Regions from separate parts of the Aquipuribacter aurantiacus genome, predicted to be linked through region 2. Evidence: riboswitches for the same ligand, from Rfam matches in the RefSeq annotation. Region 2 holds a riboswitch; the other holds the start of a gene.
The links. A riboswitch is a leader RNA that binds a small molecule or an ion and turns the genes downstream of it on or off. The one in region 2 is predicted to bind S-adenosylmethionine.
Positions count from the first base shown of each region.

Region 1: another riboswitch for S-adenosylmethionine. It lies ahead of ACR80Q_RS10875 (bifunctional o-acetylhomoserine/o-acetylserine sulfhydrylase); the one in region 2 lies ahead of ACR80Q_RS08170 (flavin reductase family protein).

Region 1 is NZ_JBPKAO010000007.1:13,960-21,704, reverse strand. Features, by position in the region: gene metX (homoserine O-acetyltransferase MetX) at 1-1,007, opposite strand, end outside; gene ACR80Q_RS10875 (bifunctional o-acetylhomoserine/o-acetylserine sulfhydrylase) at 1,069-2,385, opposite strand; SAM riboswitch class IV at 2,425-2,537, opposite strand; gene ACR80Q_RS10870 (hypothetical protein) at 2,679-3,245, opposite strand; gene ACR80Q_RS10865 (RNA polymerase sigma factor) at 3,230-3,937, opposite strand; gene ACR80Q_RS10860 (DUF4192 family protein) at 4,126-5,415, opposite strand; gene ACR80Q_RS10855 (YkvA family protein) at 5,498-5,830, opposite strand; gene ACR80Q_RS10850 (DUF885 domain-containing protein) at 5,932-7,683, opposite strand.
Region 2 is NZ_JBPKAO010000004.1:315,897-323,641, reverse strand. Features, by position in the region: gene ACR80Q_RS08195 (geranylgeranyl reductase family protein) at 1-172, opposite strand, end outside; gene ACR80Q_RS08190 (demethylmenaquinone methyltransferase) at 416-1,063, opposite strand; gene ACR80Q_RS08185 (isochorismate synthase) at 1,186-2,490, shown strand; partial or broken gene ACR80Q_RS08180 (DivIVA domain-containing protein) at 2,567-2,668, shown strand; partial or broken gene ACR80Q_RS08175 (DivIVA domain-containing protein) at 2,693-2,821, shown strand; SAM riboswitch class I at 2,921-3,012, shown strand; gene ACR80Q_RS08170 (flavin reductase family protein) at 3,181-3,771, shown strand; gene sfnG (dimethylsulfone monooxygenase SfnG) at 3,768-4,958, shown strand; gene ACR80Q_RS08160 (sugar ABC transporter permease) at 5,029-5,877, opposite strand; gene ACR80Q_RS08155 (ABC transporter permease subunit) at 5,888-7,654, opposite strand.

The DNA of each region.
Region 1 (7,745 bases), on a different contig from region 2:
TCCACGAGGAACCCGTCGTGGCCGTACCGGGACCTGACCAGCTCCAGCCGGGCGTCGGGGACGTGCTCGACGACCTGCTCCTGCTGCTCCGGCGGGTACAGCCGGTCGGAGTCGACGGCGACGACGGTGGTGCGGGCGCTCACCGTCGCCAGGGCCGCGGCGGTGCCGCCGCGGCCTCGACCGACGTCGTGGGAGTTCATCGACCGGGTCAGCGTGACGTACGAACCGGCGTCGAAGCGGCCGGCCAGCTTGCCGGCCTGGTGGTCCAGGTAGGACTCGACGGCGTAGCGACCGTCGAGGTCCGGGTCCTCGCCCGGCTGCGGGTCGCGACCGAAGCGGGTGTCCATCTCCCACCGCGAGCGGTAGGTCACGTGGGCGATGCGGCGTGCCACCCCCAGCCCGTCGACCGGTCCGGGGCCCGGTCGGTCGTAGTAGTCACCGCCGTGCCAGCCGGGGTCGGAGGTGATGGCGGCGACCTGGGGCGCGCACCACGCGATCTGGTCCCCGCTGGCCACCGCCGTGCTGGCGAGCACCGCGACGGAGGCGACCCGCCCGGGGTGGCCCACGGCCCACTCCAGCGCGCGCATCCCCCCCATGGACCCGCCGGTGACCATGGCCCAGCGCCGGACGCCGAGCCGGTCGGCCAGCAGGGCCTCCACCGCGACCTGGTCGCGGATGCTGATGCGCGGGAACCGGCTCCCCCAGGCCCGGCCGTCCGGGGCCAGGCTGCCGGGGCCGGTCGTGCCCTGGCAGCCGCCCAGGACGTTGGGGGCCACGACGAACCAGCGCCGGGTGTCCAGCGCCAGGCCGTCGCCGACGACACCGCCCCACCAGCCGGGCGAGGGGTGGGCGGGCCCGGCCGGTCCGACGACGTGGGAGTCGCCGGTGAGTGCGTGCAGCACGAGCACCGCGTTCTCGACCGTCCCGTCCGGCCCGGTCCGCGGGGTGCCCCAGCTCTCGTAGGACACCCGGACGTCAGGCAGCACCGTCCCGGACTCCGTGCCCACCGCCCCGACCCCGACGACCGTGCGCCCGCCGAGGGGGTCTCCGTCCCGCCATGACCTCACCTCAGGCGCCCTTGGCCGCCCGGAAGCCCGCCTCGAGGTCCGCGAGGATGTCGTCGAGGTGCTCCAGCCCGACCGACAGCCGGACCAGTCCGGGCGTGACCCCGCTGGCCGCCTGCTCCGCCTCGCTCAGCTGGCTGTGCGTGGTCGACGCGGGGTGGATGACCAGGCTGCGCACGTCGCCGATGTTGGCGACGTGGCTGTGCAGCTCGAGCGCCTCGACGAAACGACGCCCGGCCTCGACCCCCCCGGCGATCTCGAAGGCGAGCACCGACCCGGAACCACGCGGGGCGTACTTCTGCGCCCGGTCGAACCACGGGCTGCCGGGCAGGCTCGCGTAGGCCACGCGCTGCACCTCGTCGCGGTCCTGCAACCAGGCGGCGACGGCACGGGCGTTGTCGACGTGCCGCTCCATGCGCAGGCTCAGCGTCTCGATGCCCTGGGCGACGAGGAACGCGTTGAACGGGCTGACGGCGGAGCCCATGTCACGCAGCAGCTGGACCCGCGCCTTGAGGACGTAGGACAGGTTGGCGCCGAGCGGGCTGCCGACGCCCAGGTCACGGCCGTAGACCAGGCCGTTGTAGCTGGGGTCCGGGGTGTTGAAGCCCGGGAACCGCTCGGGCTGGGTGGTGTAGTCGAAGCGGCCGCCGTCGACGATGGCGCCCGCCACCGCGGTGCCGTGCCCGCCGAGGAACTTGGTCGCCGAGTGCACGACGACGTCCGCGCCCCACTCCAGGGGCCGGATCAGGTAGGGCGTGGCGACCGTGTTGTCCACGACCAGCGGGACACCCGCCTCGTGCGCGACGGTCGCGACCCCCTCGATGTCGAGGACGTCCTGGTACGGGTTGGAGATCGTCTCGCCGAAGAACGCCTTGGTGTTCGGCCGTACCGCGGCGCGCCAGCTGTCCAGGTCGTCGGGGTCCTCCACGAACGACACCTGGATGCCCAGCTTGGGGAACGTGTAGTGGAGCAGGTTGTACGTGCCGCCGTAGAGGCGGGGGCTGGACACGATGTGGTCGCCCGCCTCCGCGACGTTGAGCAGCGCGACGGTCTCGGCGGCCTGGCCGCTGGCCAGCAGGAGCGCTCCGACCCCGCCCTCGAGGCTGGCGATGCGCTGCTCGACGGCGTCCTGCGTCGGGTTCATGATCCGGGTGTAGATGTTCCCGAACTCCTTGAGCGCGAAGAGGTTCTCCGCGTGCTCCGTGCTGGTGAAGGCGTAGGAGGTGGTGGCGTAGATCGGCAGCGCCCGGGCTCCCGTGGTGGGGTCGGGCTGCTGGCCGGCGTGGATCTGACGGGTCTCGAAGGACCAGGCGTCGTTCATCAGGGGTGGACCTCCGTGGTCACCGGGGCCCGCCGAGCGGGCCCGCGCTTGCCGTCACCGATCGGTGACGGCCAGGTCCTCACCCGGGGCACCCCACCGCGGAGGAGGGTTGCCGACCAGCGAGCCGGGGCTTGACGCTGGTGCTCATGACCTGCGCGGAGCCTACGACACGGGGTCGGCAGGCCGCCAGGCGTCCGGATGACGGAACCCGGACGGGTCACCCGCCGCGTGCGTGGCCTCGAGCGGGCCGACCGCGACGAGCGGGCCGACCGCGAGGGCCGGGACGGCCGGGGTCACAGGGTCAGCGCGGGGGTGACGACCGCGCGCTGCGCGTCGCCCGGGTCGTCGCCGACCAGGACGAGCTGGAAGTGCCCCGGGGGCACGAAGGCGAGCGCGAACCGTCCCGTCTCGTCGCACTCCTCCCGGCTGGCCCCGGCGGCGGTGCGGACCTCGATCCCCCGCCGGCCGCCGGGCGCGACCCAGCCGTCGATCCGGTGCCCGCCCTCGACGTCGCTGATGGCGAGCATGACGGTCATCGACTCGCTGCCGAAGGTGACGGTGCGCACCTCGTCGTCGCCGCGGGCGCCGACCCCGGTGGACTGGGTCTGCTGCAGTCGCATCAGCTCGAGCTCCAGGTCGAGGTCGATGCCGGTGAACGCCTCCACCTCCAGCGAGAAGACCACCCGCTCCGACAGCCCCGACGGCACCGGGTCCAGCTGCTGCCACATCTGGCGCAGCTCGGCCGCCAACGACGACGCCGCGGCCGGCTCGTGCTCCCCGCCGCGCTGCTCGGCGACGCGGTCCCCGGCGTCCCCCGCCCGGTCCGGCCGGCCATCGGCGCGGTTCACGTCGTCGTCCACTGCGACTCCTCGCCCAGGTGCTCCCGCAGCTTCTTGAGGCACCGGCCCCGGGTGGGGCCGATGCTGCCCATGGGCATGCCCAGGTCGACCGACAGCGACGCGTAGTCGGGCCGGTCGGAGAAGGCCACCACGCGCAGCAGCCGCTGGCAGCGCTCCGACAGCCTCCCGACCGCCGACCACAGCCGCCGGGCCCGGTCGTCGTCGATGACCGTGGCCGCGGGACCGGGGGACGGGTCGGGGCTGACCGCCAGGAGCGGCTCGGGGTCGGCGACGGCGACCCGCGCGCCCGCGGCCGTGCGGGCCGCGTCCCGGCGCACGGTCACCAGCAGCCAGGCCAGGACCGCCTGCGGGTCCCGGACCTGGTCCCGCCGACGCGCCAGCGCCATCCAGGCGTTCTGCACGACGTCCTCGGCGGTGGCGTGGTCGACCCGGTAGGCCCGGGCGGTGTGCCACAGGGTGGGGGTCAGCAGGGTGACCAGCTCGGCGCTGGCGCGGTTGTCCCCGTCGCACCAGGCACGGAACAGCGCCGCGGAGCGGTCCGCGAGCTCGTGCCGCCTGGGCCCGGGTGGCGCCGGCACCACGGCCAGGTCCGGTAGCGCGTCACCGGGGCGTCGCGCCGTGGCGTCCCGCGCCCCCGGCACGGCCGCGGTACCGGCCGTACCCGCAGGGGGGACGGTGCGGTTGCTGACCATCGGACCTCCTGACGGACGCCGACGGGTCTCGTCGGGTACGCGCTGGGTGCTCGGCGGCTCCGTCGCTGGACAGGCTGCCGACGTAGGACGGGTGCGGACGGACCGTACCCGCTCCCCGATCACCACCACCAGCCTCCAGCCATGACCGCAGGAGCGGTCATGGCCGGCGGTTGATACCCGCCGCAGCATCATGACCACCGACGCGGCGGCCCGGCCGCCCTGCCCCGGGCCGAGGACGTCCACGGCGCCCCGAGGCCGTGGTCGAGGCACCGCAGGACCAGCGCGGCCAGGGGCTCGTCGTCCCCGCCCAGCAGCGCCCGTTCCGCCAGCACCCCGGCCGCGGTCCCCTCGCCCGCCGCCCAGCAGAGCCAGGCGTGCGCGGCCAGCACCGTCGCCCGCTCGGGCCCGGAGGTGAGCGCGGCCATGCGACGCAGCACCGGTGAGCCCACCCGGGTGGCCCGGGCGCAGGCGGGGTCGGTCAGCACCTCGTGCAGACGCGCCCCCGCCCTGTCCCGCCGCGCCGCGAGGGCCGCGGAGGACGTCGGCGCGACCGGGGCCGGCCCGGCCGGGCGCAGCGACCCCCCGGGCAGCAGGACGGCCAGGCAGGCGTCCCGCAGCGCGGGGCTGACCCACCACGCCGCGGCCAGGGTGCCTGCGAGCTCGGGGTCCGGCCCCTCGGGCAGGCAGTCGACCCACCGGGCGAGCAACCGGTCCGACACGGCGTCGGTGACACCGGTCGGTGCGGGCGTGGGGGCGGGCGTCGATGCGGGCGTCGATGCGGGCGTGGGGGCGACCGACCGCGCTGCGGCCAGCGCCCGGGCCCGCTCGGCCTGGGTCACGGTGCCCTCGGGGGCGACGGAGTCCCGGTCCGTCGCGGGGTTGCGACCGGCCAGCACGAAGCCGGCCGCGACGGGGTGGTGGCGCGCCTCGGTGACGGGCGTCCCCTGCGGCGGGCAGCAGGCCCGGTCCTCGCACAGCACCGACCGGAACCGCGAGGGACCCACGACGAGCACGTCGAGCACCCCGAGCCGTCCCGGTGCTCCGTCGACGACCTCCTCGTCGTCCGGGTCGCCGTCCGCCGGGTCTCCGTCGTCCGGGTGGCTGTCGGCCGGGTCACCGGCCCCACGGACCGGCAGGGCGGCCCCGAGGAGCGCGTCGGCCCACCCGGTCGGCAGGTCGTCGGGGTCCTGCGCGGTGTAGACCAGCAGCAGCGACGTGCTGCAGCCGTTGCGCAGCAGCACCCGTTGCAGGTGCTCCCAGAGGAGCCCGGTGGTGGCCGGCGGGCCGCCCGGCTCGTAGTCGCAGCGCAGCGACGCCCCCACGGAGCGGTCGTCGGCGACCCCGATCACCACCAACGACCGCTGCGGGGTGAAGCCGAGCAGGTAGGGCACGGCCGCGACCGCCCCGGCCGGGTCGCGCAGCCGGATGTCGGGCGGGGGGTGGGAGGCGGTGGGCGTCGGGGTCGCTCGCGGGTCCATCCCCCGAGGCTGGCCCCGCCAGCCCCCCGGCGACCCGGCGACCTCGGGCTGTGGACGAACCCTCAGGGCTGTGGACGACCGCTCAGGCGACGGACCCCTGCACGACCCGGTCCCGGGCCTTCTCCCAGTCCAGGAAGTGGTCGACCTCGGACAGGACCGCGCCCGCGAGCCAGGCGGCCACGAGGGCGTCGTCGGCCAGGCCGAAGACGCCGAGCAGCGCCTCCGGCACGAGGTCGACCGGGGACAGGACGTAGAGCATCCCGGCCACGACCCCGAGCGCCCGTCGGCGGTCCCAGTCGCGGTAGGCCCCGCGGGCAGCGGTGAGCACGAGCCGTGGGAGCGCACCCAGCCGTTGGGCGAGGCCGTAGGGGCCTCCACCGCGGAACACCTCCAGCAGCACCCGCAGGGCTGCCACGCGTCCTGGTCTCATCCTCGTCCTCCCGTTCCTCGAGAAGCACAACGGTACGCCGACCGTCGCCGTTCCGACCGCCCCGAGGTTCCCCGCCGTCGAGGACCTCAACCCAGGTCGGCCAGCTCCCGGGCCAGGTCGTCCAGCCCGAGCGCGCCGGTGCTGAGGGCCGCCATGTGCCACCGCTTCAGGTCGAGGTCCCGGCCCTGCGCCGCCGCCCGGGCCCGGGCGGCCTCTCGTCCGGCCAGCCACGCCCGCTCCCCCAGCTTGTAGCTGATCGCCTGCCCGGGCATCCCCAGGTAGCGGACGATCTCCGAGGACCGGAACGCCTCGTCCAGACCGGTCCGCTCGGCCAGGAACCGGGCGGCCAGGTCCGGGGTCCAGCGCCGGCCGGGGGCGAACACCGGCAGCCCGTGCTGGTGGTCGGGGACGGTCAGGCCCAGGTGCATCCCGATGTCGATGACGACCCGCACCGCGCGCAGCGCCTGCGCGTTGAGGTACCCCATCCGGTGGCCCGGGTCGTCGAGGTGACCCAGCTCGGTCATCAACCGCTCCGCGTACAGCGCCCAGCCCTCGGTGGCCGCCGACACCGACCCGGTGCTGGTCTGGAACATCGACAGCTCGTCGGACAGGAGCGCCCACTGGGCCAGCTGCATGTGGTGCCCGGGCACGCCCTCGTGGTACCAGGTGGACACCAGGTCCCACATCGGGAACCGTTCCCGGCCGAGCGTCGGCAGCCAGGTCCGGCCCGGCCGGACCAGGTCCAGGCTGGGGCGCGTGTAGTACGGCGCGGCGGCGGAGCCGGGCGGCGCGATCCTGGCCTCGACGACCCGGATGGGCTCGGCGATGTCGAAGTGCGTCCCGTGGAGCTCGTCCATCGCGGCGTCCATGATCTGCTGCAGCCGCTCGCGGACGGCCTCGACGCCGGTCACGGCCTCGCCGTGCCGGTCGAGGTGGGCCATCGCCTCGGCCGGCGTCGACCCCGGGAGCACCTGGGCGGCGACCTCGACCATCTCCGCGTGGATGCCGGCCAGCTCGCGCCAGCCCCAGTCGTAGGCCTCGACGGGGTCGATGTCGGAGCCGGTCCAGCGGCGCGCGCCGACCAGGTAGCGCTCGCGGCCGACCGCGTCCGGGGCGTCGGCGACCGCGGGCAGGTACTCCTGCGCCAGCACGACCCGCAGCCGTCGGACCCCGTCCGCCGCGGAGGCCCCGGCGGCCTCCACGTCGGCCCGCAGACCGGCCGGGGCGTCGCCCAGCTCCCCGAGCAGGCCCGACAGGTGCTCGGCGAACCAGCCGCGCCCGTCCCCGACGGCGGCCCAGTCGTCCAGCTGGCCGAGGACGGCGCCGACCTGGGCCGGTCCTCCCAGCAGACCCCGACGCAGGCCCTCGCGCAGGGTGGCGGCGTACTCGTCGTAGGCCTGCCCCACCCGCGCGACGCGTCGTACCGCGGCCGCCACCGCGTCCTGCGTGCCGGTGGGCATGACCAGCAGCGCGGCGCGGACGGACTGCACCGGGCTGAACAGGTTGCTCAGCGACCGCAGGTGCTCCCCGGTGTCGTGGGCGGCGAGGTCGGCCCCGAGCCGTTCACGCAGCAGCGTCGCGCACCGTCGCTCGGCGTCCGAGGGGCCGACCCCGTCGTGGGCCTCCAGCCCCCGCAGGTCCGCCAGGGTGCTCCGCTGCAGCGCCGCGAGGGTGTCGGCGCCGTCCGGGGTGAGGTCCGGCAGCCCGTCGGCCAGCGGGTCCGTGCCCAGCTGCGTGGCCAGCACGGGGTTGAGGACGGTGCAGGCGCGCACGTAGTCGTCGGCGACCCGACGGACTGCGCGGACGTCTCGGGCCTCGGCGGTGTCGTCTGTGCTCACGGGAGGCCATGCAAGCACGCCGCCGCCGGGTGCCTCACCACCGCAGCTGGCTCAGGTCATGG
Region 2 (7,745 bases):
AGACCTTCTCGCGCGGGAAGGCCGTCTTCTCCAGCAGCACCACGTGCAGGCCGGTCCGGGCGAGGTAGGCCGCGGCCGTCGCGCCGGCGGGGCCCGCGCCGACCACGACGACGTCGGCCTCCGCGGGGACGTCGTCGACCGCGGTGACGGGCTGTTCGGTCAGGGTGCTCACGCGTGGACCTCCAGGGACATGCGCACCGGACTTGTGCACGTGTTCACAAGGGTACGACGGGGCCGGCCGCCCCGCCGGACGGGTGGCCCGGGCCGGCGGGCCGGGCGGGCCGGGCGGGCCGGGCGGGCCGGGCGGGGGTGGCACACGCAGGTGATGTGATCGGGGGGGTGGAGCGGCCGGATCACGACCAGTCCGTGTGCCACCCGTCGGTCAGGACGGCCGGACCGGTGCGGGCCCGCCGGGTCAGGGGCGGACGGCGCGGTGCAGGGCGACGATGCCGGCGCTGGCGTCGCGCCAGGTGACCTGGCTCCAGCCGGCCGCCCGGATCCGTTCGGCGAGCGCCTGCTGGTCGGGCCAGGCCTGGATCGACTCGGCCAGGTAGTCGTAGGCCTCCGGGTTGGACGAGGCCACGCGCGACACCGCGGGCAGCACCCGCAGCAGGTAGCGGTCGTAGACGGCCCGGAACGGCTTCCAGGTGGGGTGGCTGAACTCGCAGACGACGAGGCGGCCACCGGGACGCACGACCCGCAGCATCTCGGCCAGCCCGGCGTCGGGGTCGACCACGTTGCGCAGGCCGAAGGAGATGGTCGCGGCGTCGAACGAGGCGTCGGCGAACGGCAGCCGGGTTGCGTCACCGGCCAGGAACGACATGTCCGGTCGACGACGCCGGCCGACCTGGAGCATGCCGAGGGAGAAGTCGCAGGCCACCGCCCGCACCCCCGCGTCGGCGAACGGCTCGGTCGACGTCCCGGTGCCGGCGGCCAGGTCGAGGACCCGCTCGCCGTGGCGGGCGTCCAGGTCGCGCATCACCATGCGACGCCAGCGGCGGTCGGAGCCGAGCGACAGCACGGTGTTCGTCAGGTCGTACCGCTCGGCGACCCCGTCGAACATCGACGAGACCTCGTCGGGACGCTTGTCCAGCTGGGCGCGGACCGGGGTGTCGGGCACCTGCAGATCGTCCCACGACGCCCGGGGCGCGGGCACGACCGGTGGCGACCTACCCTGTGATCACGATGTCGAGCACCATGGCAGACCACGCCGAGCCGGCCGCCCGTCCTGGCGCCCGGCTCGTGTCACGCACCGTCGAGATCGACGACCCCGGCCCGTTGCTGGAGCTGCTGCCCCCCGGGCAGGCCCCGTTGTCCTGGGTGCGGCGCGGCGAGGGTCTCGTGGGCTGGGGCGAGACCGCCCGGGTGAGCACGACCGGCCCCGACCGGTTCGCCGCCGCCGAGCGGCGGTGGCAGCGGCTGCTGGCCGGCGCCGTGGTCCGCGACGACGTGGGCCTGCGGGGCACCGGTCCGGTGGCCTTCGGGTCGTTCGCGTTCGCCGACGGCTCGCCCAGCACCAGCCAGCTCGTCGTCCCGGCGACGGTCGTCGGGCACCGGGACGGGCGCTGGTGGCTGACGAGGACCACCCTCACCGACGGCAACACCGACGGCGTGATCCCGGGACCGGTCGACGGGCCGCCGCCCGTGGCGCCCGCCCCACCACGACCGGGCCCGGTCGCGTTCGCCGACGGCGCGGTGAGCAGCGCCGCCTGGGAGGCACTGGTGGAGGCCGCCGTCCGCCGCATCGAGGCCGGCGAGGTGGCCAAGGTCGTCCTGGCCCGGGACCTGCTGGCCCGCACCGGGTCCCCCCTGGACCCGCGCGCGCTGCTGCGGCGCCTGGCGGACGCCTACCCCTCCACCTGGACGTTCAGCGTCGACGGACTGGTGGGCGCCACCCCGGAGATGCTCGTCCGCACGCAGATGCGGCTGGTCGCCTCGCGCGTGCTGGCCGGGACCATCCGCCGCACCGGTGACGACGCCCACGACCTGGCCCTGGCGGCGTCGCTGGCCCGGTCGAGCAAGGACCTGGGCGAGCACGAGTACGCCGTCCGCAGCGTGGTCGAGGCCATCACCCCCTTCTGCGCCGGCACCAACGTCCCGGAGTCGCCGTTCGTGCTGCACCTGGCCAACGTCATGCACCTGGCCACCGACGTCACCGGCGTCCTGCGCGACGACGTGTCGAGCCTGCACCTGGCGGCCGCCCTGCACCCCTCGGCCGCGGTCTGCGGGACGCCGACGACGGCCGCGGCCGCCCTCATCGCCGAGCTGGAGGGCATGGACCGCGGTCGCTACGCCGGGCCGGTGGGCTGGCTGGACGCGGCGGGCGACGGCGAGTGGGGCATCGCGCTGCGGTGCGGCCAGCTCGACCCGGACGGCCACGAGATCCGCCTGTTCGCGGGCTGCGGCATCGTCGAGGGGTCGGACCCGGCCGCCGAGCTCGCGGAGTCGACCGCCAAGTTCGTGCCGATGCGCGACGCCCTGGCCGGCTGAGCCGAACGGATGGGACCGGGCACCGTCGGGCCCGTCCCGCCGCCCCACCCGGCCGTGGCGCGAGAGGATCGGGGCCATGACCCTGACCGTGGACGCCGTCCGCAGCCGGACGTTCACGACGACCAAGTGGCGTGAGGGCTACGCCGCCGACGAGGTGGACGCGTTCCTCGACCGGGTCGCCGACGCGCTGCAGCAGGTCCACGTGGGCCGACCCACGACCCTCACCGCGGAGGAGGTGGTGGCCGTCCGGTTCGCCCCGACCAAGTTCCGCACCGGCTACGACCAGGACGAGGTCGACGACTTCCTCGACGAGGTCGTGCTGACCCTGCGCGGGGACGGCTGACCCGACCGGCACGACCGCCGTCCCAGACGCCGAGACGGATCGACCGGGACCTGGACAGGACCCGCCCGGTCTGCCACCTTCGTCCTGCAACCATCCAGAGCGACCGAGAGACCTGGCTCGTAGACGTCGCAGCAACCCCCGGCAACGGGTGCGGGTGCTTCCGCCAGGACCGATGGAGGAGCAACCGATGTTCAGCACCCCTCTCGTGCGTCGACGTGCCGTCGACCTGCTGCACACCTGCTCCGCGGTCTGTCCGTCCTGAGCCGACCACCTCGCTCGGACCTGCACCGGACCACCTGACCGCACGAGCCCGGGCCGCCACGGCGCCCGGGACCAAGGAGCTCACCGTGACCACCACCCCCGCCTGGGGTGGACCCGCGGTGGACCTTCGGCGCGCGTTCCGGCTCGACGCCTCCAGCGTCTGGGTCGTGACGTCCGCGCACGAGGGCTCACCCGTCGGGTTCACCGCCGTGTCCGTCGCCTCGGTGTCGATCTCGCCGCCGTTGCTGTCGTTCAACGTGTCCCGCACCTCCTCCAGCCTGGGCACGCTGCTGCGCTCGGGCCGCTACGCCGCCCACCTGCTGTCAGCGGACCAGGAGGACGTCGCACGCCGGTTCGCCGCCGACGCCTCCCGGCGCTTCACCGAGGAGACCACCTGGTCCTGGGCCGACGACGGCCTGCCCCACGTCCACGGGACGGTGACCCGGGTGTCGGGGGCCGTGCTGCGACTCGTCGACGCCGGGGACTCCCTCGTCGTCCTCGGGGAGGTCCACGACGTCCGCGACGACCTCGACCTCCCCGGACCCGCCGACCCCCACCTCGCCCGGGGCGGGTACGGCGTCCGGCCGGCCCACCGGTCCGGGCCGCTGGTCCACCACGACGGCCGCTACACCCGTACCGCGGCGCCCGCCGCACAGCTGACCGGAGCCGTCGCATGAGCACACCGTCTTCGCGTCCCGACGCCCCCTCCGAGCCGCTGCGCTTCGCCTACTGGGTGCCCAACGTGTCCGGCGGGCTCGTGGTGTCGACGCTGCCGCAGCGCACCGAGCACTCCCCCGCCTACAACGTCGACACCGCCCGGGCGGCCGAGGCCGCGGGTTTCGACTACGCCCTCACCCAGGTCCGCTACGGCGCCTCCTACGGGGCGGACTCCCAGCACGAGTCGACCTCGTTCTCGCTGGCGCTGCTGCTGGCCACCGAGCGGCTGACGGTCATCGCGGCCGTCCACCCGTACTTCTGGCCGCCGACCGTCCTGGCCAAGTGGGCCGCCACGGCCCAGGAGCTGACGGGCGGACGCCTCGCGCTCAACGTCGTGTCGGGCTGGTTCAAGGGTGAGGCCCTCAGCCTGGGCGCGACCTGGCTGGAGCACGGCGAGCGCTACCGGCAGTCGGAGGAGTTCATCGACGTGCTGCGCGGGGCGTGGACCACGGACGACTTCACCTACCGCGGGGACTACTTCCGGACCCGGGACCTGACGTTCCGACCACGACCGGACGTGCTGCCGGAGATCTTCCAGGGCGGCAACTCGACCGACGCCCGGCACATGGCCGGGCGGGCCAGCGACTGGTACCTCATGAACGGGGCCGGGTTCGACGCGGTCGCCGAGCAGGTCTCGGAGGTGGGTGGGTACGCCGCGGCCGCCGACCGACGGGTGCGGTTCGGCCTGAACGGCTTCGCGGTGGTCCGCGACACCGAGGCCGAGGCCCGGCAGGTCGTCGAGGACATCGTCGCCCACGCCGACGTGGCCAAGGTCGAGGGGTTCCGCGACGCCGTGCAGCAGGCCGGGAGCAGCACGCGCGACGGCAGGGGCATGTGGGCCGACAGCGACCTCACGGACCTGGTGCAGTACAACGACGGGTTCCGGACCGGGCTGATCGGCACCCCGGAGCAGGTCGCCCGGCGGGTGCTGGCCTACCGGCTCATCGGCGTCGACCTGCTGCTGCTGGGGTTCCTGCACGTCCGGGAGGAGGTGCAGGCCTTCGGCGAGCGGGTCATCCCGCTGGTGCGCGAGCTCGAGCGCGAGGTCGCGGCGGTGGCCGACCCGGTGGCCCACCTGGGGCTGGAGACCGAGCTCGCGCACGCCCTGGGCGCCGCGCGGCAGCCGGGGGTCGTCGTCCCCGCTTAATCGGCCCGACCCGGTCCTGGGGGCCGCGGACGGGGGCGCCGCCCCGGGTCCTGACCGGTGCGGGGTCGCCCTACTTGACCGAGCCCGCCGTCAGCCCGGAGACGATGTACTTCTGCAGCCACTGGAACAGCAGCACGGGCGGGATGGTGCCGAGCAGCGCCCCGGCCGCGAAGAAGCCCCAGTTGGCGTTCAGCTGGCTGCTGACCAGCTGGTAGAGCCCGACGGCGAGGGTCTGCGACTCCGGGGCCGTGAGCAGGATGCTGGCGACGAGGAACTCGTTGAGCGTGGTGATGAACGCGAGCAGCACGACCACGGCCAGGACCGGGGCGGACAGCGGCAGCACCATGGTGAAGAACACCCGGGCGTGACCCGCCCCGTCCACCTTCATGGCCTCGTCGAGCTCCTTGGGGATGGTGTCGAAGAACCCCTTGATGAGGAACGTGCTCACCCCGAGGGCGCCGCCCATGTAGACGAGGATGAGCCCGACCGTCGTGCCGAGGCCGATGCCGGGGAACAGCTGGCCGATCTCGAACACGAGCAGGAAGATCGCGATGGCGGCGAGGATCTGCGGGAACATCTGGATGAGCAGCAGGCCCAGCAGCCCCACGCGCCGACCGGCGAAGCGGAACCGGCTGAACGCGTACGCGGACAGGCTGGCGACGAACACCTGCGCCACCGCCGTCACCGTGGCGACGAACAGCGTGTTCACGTACCAGTTGGCGTACGGGTACACCGGTGAGCGGAACAGGTCGCGGTAGTTCTCGAGGCTGATGTCGCTGAACAGCGCGTTGCTGGCCGTGAGCGTGCCCGCGGGGTTCAGCGACGCGCTGACGACGAAGACGATGGGGAACAGCGCGAACACGAGGGCCGCGAGGCCCACGAGGTGACGCCAGCCGGTGTCGGCGAACCACTTGGTCATGTCCAGCCCCTCAGTTGATCTCTTCGAGCGAGCGGGTCTGACGGAAGCCGAGCGCCGAGATCGTCGCGACGATGGCGAAGATGAACACGCTGATCGCGCAGGCGAAGCCCCACTGCTGGCCGCCGCCGCTCTCGAAGCCCAGCGTGTACACGACGTGGATGAGCAGGTCGGTGCTGCCGATCGTGATGGGCGCGGTCGGGATGTTCGGGCCGCCCCCGGTCACGAAGTAGATGAGCGTGAAGTTGTTGAAGTTGAAGGCGAAGCTGGCGATGAGCAGCGGCGCGACGCTCACCATGAGCAGCGGCAGGATGATGGAGCGGAACACCCGCAGCGCGCTGGCCCCGTCGACCCGGGCCGCCTCCTTGACGTCGTTCGGGATGCTCTGCAGCGCCCCCGTGCAGACGAGGAACATGTACGGGAAGCCCAGCCACAGGTTGACGAGCAGGATGCTGGCCTTGGCCAGCCAGGGGTCGTTGAGCCACTGGATCTCCGCCCCGCCCAGCAGGACCTGGTTGACGAACCCGAAGCTCGGGTTGAGGAAGCCCGCCCACAGCAGCATCGACATGAAGCTCGGCGCGGCGTAGGGCAGCAGCAGCAACGACCGGTACACCTTCCGGCCCCTCATCCGCGGGTTGTCCAGGGCCATGGCCAGGGCCACCCCGAGCAGGAACGTGAGGACCACCGACAGCGCCGCGAACGCGAACGTCCACGCCAGGACCTGCAGGAACGGCCCGCGCAGCCGGTCGTCGGTGAACATCCGCTCGAAGTTGGCGGTGCCCACCCCCACCCGCCAGCCGGGGGTGAGCGCCTGCCCGTCCCCGTCGACGTAGAAGCCGCGCGTCTGGTCGGCGGAGTAGGTGGTGCCGTCCCGGGAGTCGGTGAGGGTGTCGGTGGCCTCGTCCCAGCTGAGCAGCGGCAGGTTGACGTAGGCGACCCGACCGTCCTGGGTGCGCAGGCTGCCCTGGTCCGGGTCGTCCGCGTCGAGCGGGACCCGGAAGCCGACCACGGCCTGCTGCCGGTCGGCCAGGTCGGACAGGGCCAGGCTCTGCCAGCCGGCCAGCGCGGTGGCCCGGCCGTCGTCGTCCAGGGTCAGGTCGTCCTCGGCGACCTCCTGCAGGCCCGCCGCGGTGCCGAGGCCGACGACGCCGTCGGGGTCGGTGAGCAGGAACGCCAGCTCCTCGTCGTCGGCGCCCGCGTCCAGGGCCGGGTCGTCGCCCGCGTCGGGCTGCGCACCCACGCCCGGCTCGGCGGCGGGGTCGTCGACGTCCGCGCCGACCCCGGGGGCCGGGGCCGCGCCGCCCTCGCGGACCAGGACGGTCACGGCGTAGGCGGGGCTGTCCGGCACCCGCTGCTCGGAGACCGCGAGGATCTGCTCGCGGGCGGTCGTCTGGTTGATGGTGTGGGCGTCGCCGTAGTTGGTGAACGCGATGAACCCGGTGTAGAGCACGACGAAGACCTGGAACACGAGCAGGAACAGCAGGCCCGGGTACAGGTACTTGGCCGGGACGTTCCGCCTGCTGAAGTAGACGTAGTCCGCCACGACGAGGGCGAGGGTGAGGAACGCGACGAAGCCCCAGTTCTGCGCTCCGACCGCGACGAAGACCGCGAACACGCCCAGCGCGTTGACGACGGCCATCAGGACGGACTTGAGCAGCAGGCCGGTGAGGAAGCCCGGCGGTCGACCGCCGGGGCGGCGGCTCGGGACGGGGGGCTCACCGGGCGGCGGGGCCGAGGGCGGGTCGCCCGCCGGGCGGGCGGGCGTCAGGGTGCCGGACAACACGGCCTCCGCTTCGTCGAGGGGGTGCGTGGGTGCCGGGCGTGGGGGCCTGGCGTGGTGACCCCGGGGTCGCGGTACGGGACCGCGACCC